DNA from 3 places in the Pseudonocardia sp. SID8383 genome. Region 3 is predicted to be linked to each of the others. Evidence: riboswitches for the same ligand, from Rfam matches in the RefSeq annotation. Region 3 holds a riboswitch; each other region holds the start of a gene.

Region 1 (2,180 bases), on a different contig from region 3:
CGTCGATCGAGCCGCCGAGCAGGGCGTTGACCTGGTCCGGGCCGGCGTTGAACGTCTGGGTGGTGAGCTTCGTGCTCCCCAGCTCGGCGGCGAACAGGCCCTGCTTCACCCCGACCAGCGCGGGGGCGTGGGTGATGTTCGGGAAGTAGCCGAGGCGGACCTCGGTCGCGGGGGAGGTGGCGCCCGCGGCGGTGGTGCTCTCGTCGGCGCGGGAGCAGCCGGCCAGCAGCCCGAGCGCGGTGAGCAGCGCGAGCAGGACGGCGGCGGTGCGCGCCCGGGATCCGGGGCGCAGGACGTGCGGGGACATCGCGGGACGGGGTCCTTCCGTGGGGGCGGCGGGCGGTCGGGGACGACCGCTGCGCGCCGGGGCCGGCCGGCCCTGAGAGGGCGTGCCGGGGTACGGGACGGGTGGCGGGCCGGAGTGGTGTCCGGCGGGCGATTCCCGGTCCGGCGGGTGCCTCGCACGCCGGGGGCGTGGCGTTACGGCCCGCGGGACGGGAGACCGGTCAGCGACAGAGTTCGCTGTAGGCGGGGGCGCGCCGGCTCGGCCAGAACGGCTCCAGGCCGGTCGGGCGCACCGGCACCGCGCTCCGCGCGGCACGGGTCGGCTGGTGGGGGGCGGGCTCGGTCACGCCCCGTACGAACCGGTCGGGGCGCGAGGGCCTCCGTCGGCTCGTCGTCACCCGACCAGGGTGCGCGGTGGTCACCTCTCCGGACAACCCGGAGTCCACCAACCAGGAACGGCCGCGGGCTGTCCGGACACCTTTCGCGGCATCCGGGTGATGATTCCGCAGCTCGGGAGGCCTGCTGCGGTACGGGTCACTCGATCGCGATGCGGGTTGACACCGTCGGGCACCGGATACCTACAGTCGGATCGCACACCATCCGGAGCGGCCGAGAGACCCGGCTCGACGACGCCGCAGCAACCCCCCGCAGCACGCGGGTGCGGGTGCTCCAGCCGGGTTCGATGGAGGACACCATGCGGTCGATCGCGGAGCAGGTGCGCGGCGCGCACCACCCCCGGTACCGGCGGCACGTCGACCTGATGCGGGTGGCCGGCGCCGCCTGTCGGGGCTGACCCCGCCCCGTCCGCGCTGCGCGCCGCCCCTCGGCGCCGCCGTCGGCGGTGGCCGTCGGAGTCCCGTGACGTCCCACACCGTTCCGTCGCACCCCCGTGCGACGAGGAAGCGATGCCCTCATGTCCACATCGGACACATCAGGCCGGCCGCTGCACCTGGCCGTCGCCCTCGACGGCGCCGGCTGGCACCCCGCCGCCTGGCGCGACCCCGCCGCGCACCCCCGTGCGCTGTTCACCGCCCGCTACTGGACCGACCTGGCCCGCACCGCCGAGCGCGGGCTGCTGGACCTGGTGACGATCGAGGACGCACTCGGCCTGCAGTCCGGGGATCACCTGAGCGGCGCCGACCGGCGCACCGACCGGGTGCAGGGACGCCTCGACGCCTCGCTGGTCGCCGCCTTCCTCGCCCCGACGACGTCGCGGATCGGTCTGGTCCCGACCGTCACCACCACCCACACCGAGCCGTTCCACGTCGCGTCCGCGCTGTCGACGCTCGACCACGACAGCCACGGCCGCGCCGGGTGGCGGGTGCAGACCTCGGTCCGCGCCGACGAGGCCGCCCACTTCGGGCGCCGCACCGTCCCCGGGGTCCGCCGCGAGGACCTGGGCACCCCGGCCGGGCGCGAGCTCGTCGCCGAGCTGTTCGGCGAGGCCGCCGACGCCGTCGAGGTCGTGCGCAGGCTCTGGGACTCCTGGGAGGACGATGCCGAGATCCGCGACGCGCTGACCGGGCGTTTCGTCGACCGGGACCGGCTGCACCGGGTCGACTTCGCCGGGGAGCACTTCGGCGTCGCCGGGCCGTCGATCGTGCCGCGCCCGCCGCAGGGCCAGCCGCTGGTCGTGTCGCTGGCGCACGGCTACGACCCGGCGCTGCTCGCCGCCCGCGTCGGCGACGTCGTGTTCACCAACCCGCACGACGCCGACGACGCCGCCCGCATCGTCGCCCAGGTCCGGGCCGCCGAGGCCGCCGTGGGCCGCACCGCACCGCCGCTGCGGGTCCTCGGCGACGTCGTCGTGGTCCTGGAGGCGACCGAACGCGCCGCCCGCGACCGGCTCGCCCGCCTCGACGCCCTCGACCCGCTCTCCTCCGACGCCGCCGTCC
Region 2 (2,180 bases), on a different contig from region 3:
CACCGCGAGCGCCCCGGGCGTGATCGTGCCGCCGTGGCGGCGGACCTCGTCGCGCACGAAGTCCGACCGCTCGTCGGCGCGGGTGATGCGGTTGCAGGTGACGGTGTGCGCCCCGGCCTTGCGCATCAGGTCCAGGACCGCCTTGCCCTTCGCTCCCCCGGCGTGCTGGACCACGAGCACGATCCCGTCGGCCGGGTCCTTCACGTAGTCGGCGATGGCGGCGGTCATGTCCTTGTTCGCGTCCTGACCGTGGGTGAGCACGATCACCCTGCCCTCCGCGAAGAGCGAGGGGCTGAGGTGCCCGGCGAGCTCGCCGGGTGCCACCTCGGAGGTGCGGAAGCGGCGCAGCTCGGTCTCCGGATCGCGCTGCCGGGCGCGTCGGACCAGGTCGGACACCGCCCGCTCGGCCAGGAACTCCTCGTCCCCGACGACCAGCTGCAGCGGGCCCGGTTCGCTCGTGCTGCTCACACCCCCATGGTGGCCCACACCTCCGACAACGGGTGAGTCGCGTCCCGACCGGAGAACGTCGCCTGGCGGTGGGGTGTCCCGCTCGCGTACGGTCGTCGTCGATTCCGGCGCCCGGCGTCCGGAGCACCACAACCGCATATGGCTCATCCAGAGGGGCAGAGGGAACGGCCCGTTGAAGCCCCGGCAACCGGCGTCGCACGACGATCCGCCCAGACCTGCGCATTCCGCGTGGCGAGGACGTCGACGAACACGGTGCCAATTCCGGCCCGCCACATCCGGCGGGACAGATGAGGAGATCTCGTGACTCTCACTGCTGCGCCCGAAACCACCTCCGCCTACGACCTCGGCTCCGCGCGCGCTCTCGCGTGCCGCGAGTGCCGCCACGAGATCCCGCTCGCCGCGGAGTTCGCGTGCCCGCGCTGTTTCGGCCCCCTCGAAGTCGCCTACGAGTTCCCGACGGTCACCCGCGCCTCCATCGAGGCCGGGCCGAAGTCGATCTGGCGCTACAAGGACCTGCTGCCGGTCCCGTCGACCGTCGAGCAGCATGCGAACACCGAGCCCGGCCTGACCCGGCTGATCGAGGCCGACAACCTGGCCCGCGCGCTCGGCGTCCGCAAGATCTGGATCAAGGACGACACGGGCAACCCGACGCACTCGTTCAAGGACCGCGTCGTCGCCGTCGCACTCGCCGCCGCCCGTGAGCTCGGCTTCTCGGTGCTGTGCTGCCCCTCGACGGGCAACCTGGCCAACGCCGTCGCCGCCGCGGCCGCCCGTGCCGGCTGGGACTCGGTCGTGCTGATCCCGTCCTCGCTGGAGCAGGCGAAGATCGTCACCACCGCCGTCTACGGCGGCACCCTGCTCGCCGTCGACGGCAACTACGACGACGTCAACCGGCTCGCCACCGAGCTGGCCGCCGAGCACGAGGACTGGGCGTTCGTGAACGTCAACGTCCGGCCGTACTACGCCGAGGGCTCGAAGACCCTGGGCTACGAGGTCGCCGAGCAGCTCGGCTGGCGGCTCCCGCAGCAGGTCGTGGTCCCGGTGGCGTCCGGCTCCCAGCTCACCAAGATCGACAAGGGGTTCACCGAGCTCGGCACCCTGGGTCTGGTCGAGCCCACCCCGTACACCGTGTTCGGCGCCCAGGCCACCGGCTGCTCACCGGTCGCGCGGGCCTTCGAGGCCGGCCACGACGTGATCCAGCCGCAGAAGCCGGACACCATCGCGCGCTCGCTGGCGATCGGGAACCCGGCCGACGGTCCGTACGTCCTCGACTCGGTGCGCCGTACCGGCGGCTCGGTGGGGCACGTGTCCGACGAGGAGGTCGTCGCCGGCATTCGGCTCCTGGCCCGCACCGAGGGCGTGTTCGCCGAGACCGCGGGCGGGGTCACCATCGCGACCACCAGGAAGCTGCTCGAGGCCGGGGCACTCGACCCCGACGCCGAGACCGTCCTCATGATCACCGGAGACGGCCTCAAGACCCTCGACGCCGTCTCCGGCGAGGTCGGCCCGACGGCGACCGTGCCGTCGACGTCCGCCGCGGTCCGCGAGGCGCTGGCGAACCGAGGCTGACCGGCCCCGCCAGCCGGGCGCCGGACGGGGGTCGCCCCGCGCGACCACCGTCAGCCCGGCCGGGTCGTCGCCGGTCAGGGCCAGGTCGCCGGACCGGTCGGTGCGTGCGACGACGATCCCCGCCCCGGCGAGCCGGTCCACCA
Region 3 (2,180 bases):
GGAGTCGCTGAGGTGCACGATCGGCAGCGCCGCCAGCTGGCCCGCGGTCATCGCGTGCGCCACGCCCAGCACGTCGTTCTGGGCCTTGGTCATCCGCGCGTCCACCAGGCCGGACAGGCTGTAGGCGACCCGGCCGAGCAGCCGCACCGTGGTCTCGTCGACCTGGGGGCGCGGGGTGGAGACGACCGCGACACCGCGCGGGTCGCCGTCGTTGGACTGGGCGACGCCGATCTCGTAGGACTCACGCGGGTTGACGTGCCGCGACGCGTAGTGGTCGCGCAGCGTCGACATCATGTCGTGGAACCCGGTGACGTCACCCTCGAGCTCCAGGGTGGACAGGTCGTCCTTCGTGAGGGTCTTGGTGCGGCCGGAGAAGCAGCGCACGTAGCCGATCACCGCGCCGGTCCACAGTGCCTCGACCAGGGCCGGGTCGGCGGCCACCCGGACCGGACCGGACTCCGGACCGCCGAGCGCGGTCACCAGGTGCTCGCAGCACTGCAGCACGTACTGCAGGTCGTCGAACACCGCCGCCAGCTGGGCAAGCTCGCCGGACTCCGGGACGTCGATCCGCCGTACCGTGCCTGGGGCGGGTTGCGTGTCGGTCATCGTTCAGACGCTATCCGGGGTGGCGACGGTCACGGTGTCTCCTTCTGAGACGGTCTGCTAGCTTCGGCCGCGAAGGTCACGAGTGCCAGCGCGAAGCCCCGGCTCGCTGGACGGCAACCCTCCTCCGCGGTGGGGTGCCCCGGGTGATGACCGGGCCGACGCGACACCCGCAGTCGGCAAGCGCGGATCCGTGCGCCACGCCGGGTCCCCGAGATCGGCCGGAGGCCCGATCATGACCCTCGCCCTGTCGCGTCCCGTCCAGCACGCGCTGCCCCGTGTCGTCGGCGCGGACCTCACCGTCCCGCTCGTCGACGGCAGGTGGGCCCGCTACTGCGACCTCGACTCCGCCGCGTCGGCGCCGGCATTGGAGAGCGTCGCCGCGCACGTTGCGCAGGTGCTGCCCTACCACGGCAGCGTGCACCGCGGCGCCGGCTGGACCTCGAAGGTCTGCACTGCCCTGGTGGAGAACGCCCGCGCCGACGTCGCCCGGTTCGTCCGGGCCCGCGCCGACGACATCGTGGTGTTCACCCGCAACACCACCGACGCGCTCGGCCTGCTCGCGCGCGCCGTGCCCGGCCCGGTGGTGACCCTCGACCTGGAACACCACGCGACGCTGCTGGCCTGGCGGGGCGGTTCCGGTGGCGCCGAGCACCGGGTCGTGCGGGCCGGCCACAGCATCGCCGCGACCCTCGACGCGCTGCGGGCCGAGCTCGCCGCCCGTCCCGACGCCGCGCTGGTCGCGGTCACCGGTGCGTCCAACGTGACCGGCGAGCTCCTCCCGGTCGCCGAGATCGCCCGGATCGCGCACGCCGCGGGCGCCCGGCTGTGCGTCGACGCAGCGCAGCTCGCCCCGCACCGGCGCATCGACCTGGCCGGGTGGGGCGCGGACTACGTCGCGCTGTCCGGGCACAAGCTCTACGCGCCCTTCGGTGCCGGGGTCCTCGTCGGCCGCCGGGACTGGCTCGACGCCGCCGAGCCGCACGTCGCGGGCGGGGGAGCGGTCCGGTCGGTCGGCGTCACGGCCGACGACGCCGTCGACGGCCCGGGCGGCACCGTCACCGAGTGGCTGCCCGCGCCGCAACGCCACGAGGGCGGCACCCCGAACGTGCTCGGCGCCGCCGCGCTGGGCGCGGCCTGCCGCACCCTCGAGGACCTGATCGACGACGCCGTGCCCACCCACGAGCGCGAGCTCGCCGCCCGGCTGCGCGCGGGTCTGGCGACCGTCCGCGGCCTGCGGATCCTGTCCTGCTTCGACGACGGGCCCGACGCCGACCGCACCGCGACCGTCTCGTTCACCCTCGGCGAGCTGCCCGCCGGCCTCGTCGCGGCGGCGCTGTCCGCCGAGTACGGCATCGGCGTCCGCGACGGGCGGTTCTGCGCGCACCCGCTGCTGGAGCGGCTCACCGGCGGCCGCGACGCGGTGCGCGCCTCGCTGGGCCTGCGCACCGGCTCCTCCGACGTCGACCGGCTGGTCGACGCGCTGACCGACCTGGCGCGGCGCGGTCCGGCCTGGACCTACGCCCTCGTCGACGGTCGGTGGGCGCCCACCCCGGACCCGCGCCCGGCCGACCCGT

What was found. Region 3 has a riboswitch for S-adenosylmethionine ahead of GTW08_RS08815 (aminotransferase class V-fold PLP-dependent enzyme). Riboswitches for the same ligand answer to the same signal wherever they lie in the genome.
Region 1: linked by a shared signal. The riboswitch ahead of GTW08_RS32920 (putative leader peptide) and the one ahead of GTW08_RS08815 (aminotransferase class V-fold PLP-dependent enzyme) in region 3 are both predicted to bind S-adenosylmethionine.
Region 2: linked by a shared signal. The riboswitch ahead of thrC (threonine synthase) and the one ahead of GTW08_RS08815 (aminotransferase class V-fold PLP-dependent enzyme) in region 3 are both predicted to bind S-adenosylmethionine.

Annotation. Positions count from the first base shown of each region.
Region 1 is NZ_WWFY01000339.1:5,696-7,875, forward strand. Features, by position in the region: gene GTW08_RS08085 (ABC transporter substrate-binding protein) at 1-307, opposite strand, end outside; SAM riboswitch class I at 879-974, shown strand; gene GTW08_RS32920 (putative leader peptide) at 980-1,078, shown strand; gene GTW08_RS08090 (LLM class flavin-dependent oxidoreductase) at 1,199-2,180, shown strand, end outside.
Region 2 is NZ_WWFY01000716.1:1,968-4,147, reverse strand. Features, by position in the region: partial or broken gene holA (DNA polymerase III subunit delta) at 1-468, opposite strand, end outside; SAM riboswitch class I at 609-762, shown strand; gene thrC (threonine synthase) at 769-2,037, shown strand.
Region 3 is NZ_WWFY01000372.1:8,157-10,336, reverse strand. Features, by position in the region: gene GTW08_RS08820 (hypothetical protein) at 1-606, opposite strand, end outside; SAM riboswitch class IV at 681-795, shown strand; gene GTW08_RS08815 (aminotransferase class V-fold PLP-dependent enzyme) at 839-2,180, shown strand, end outside.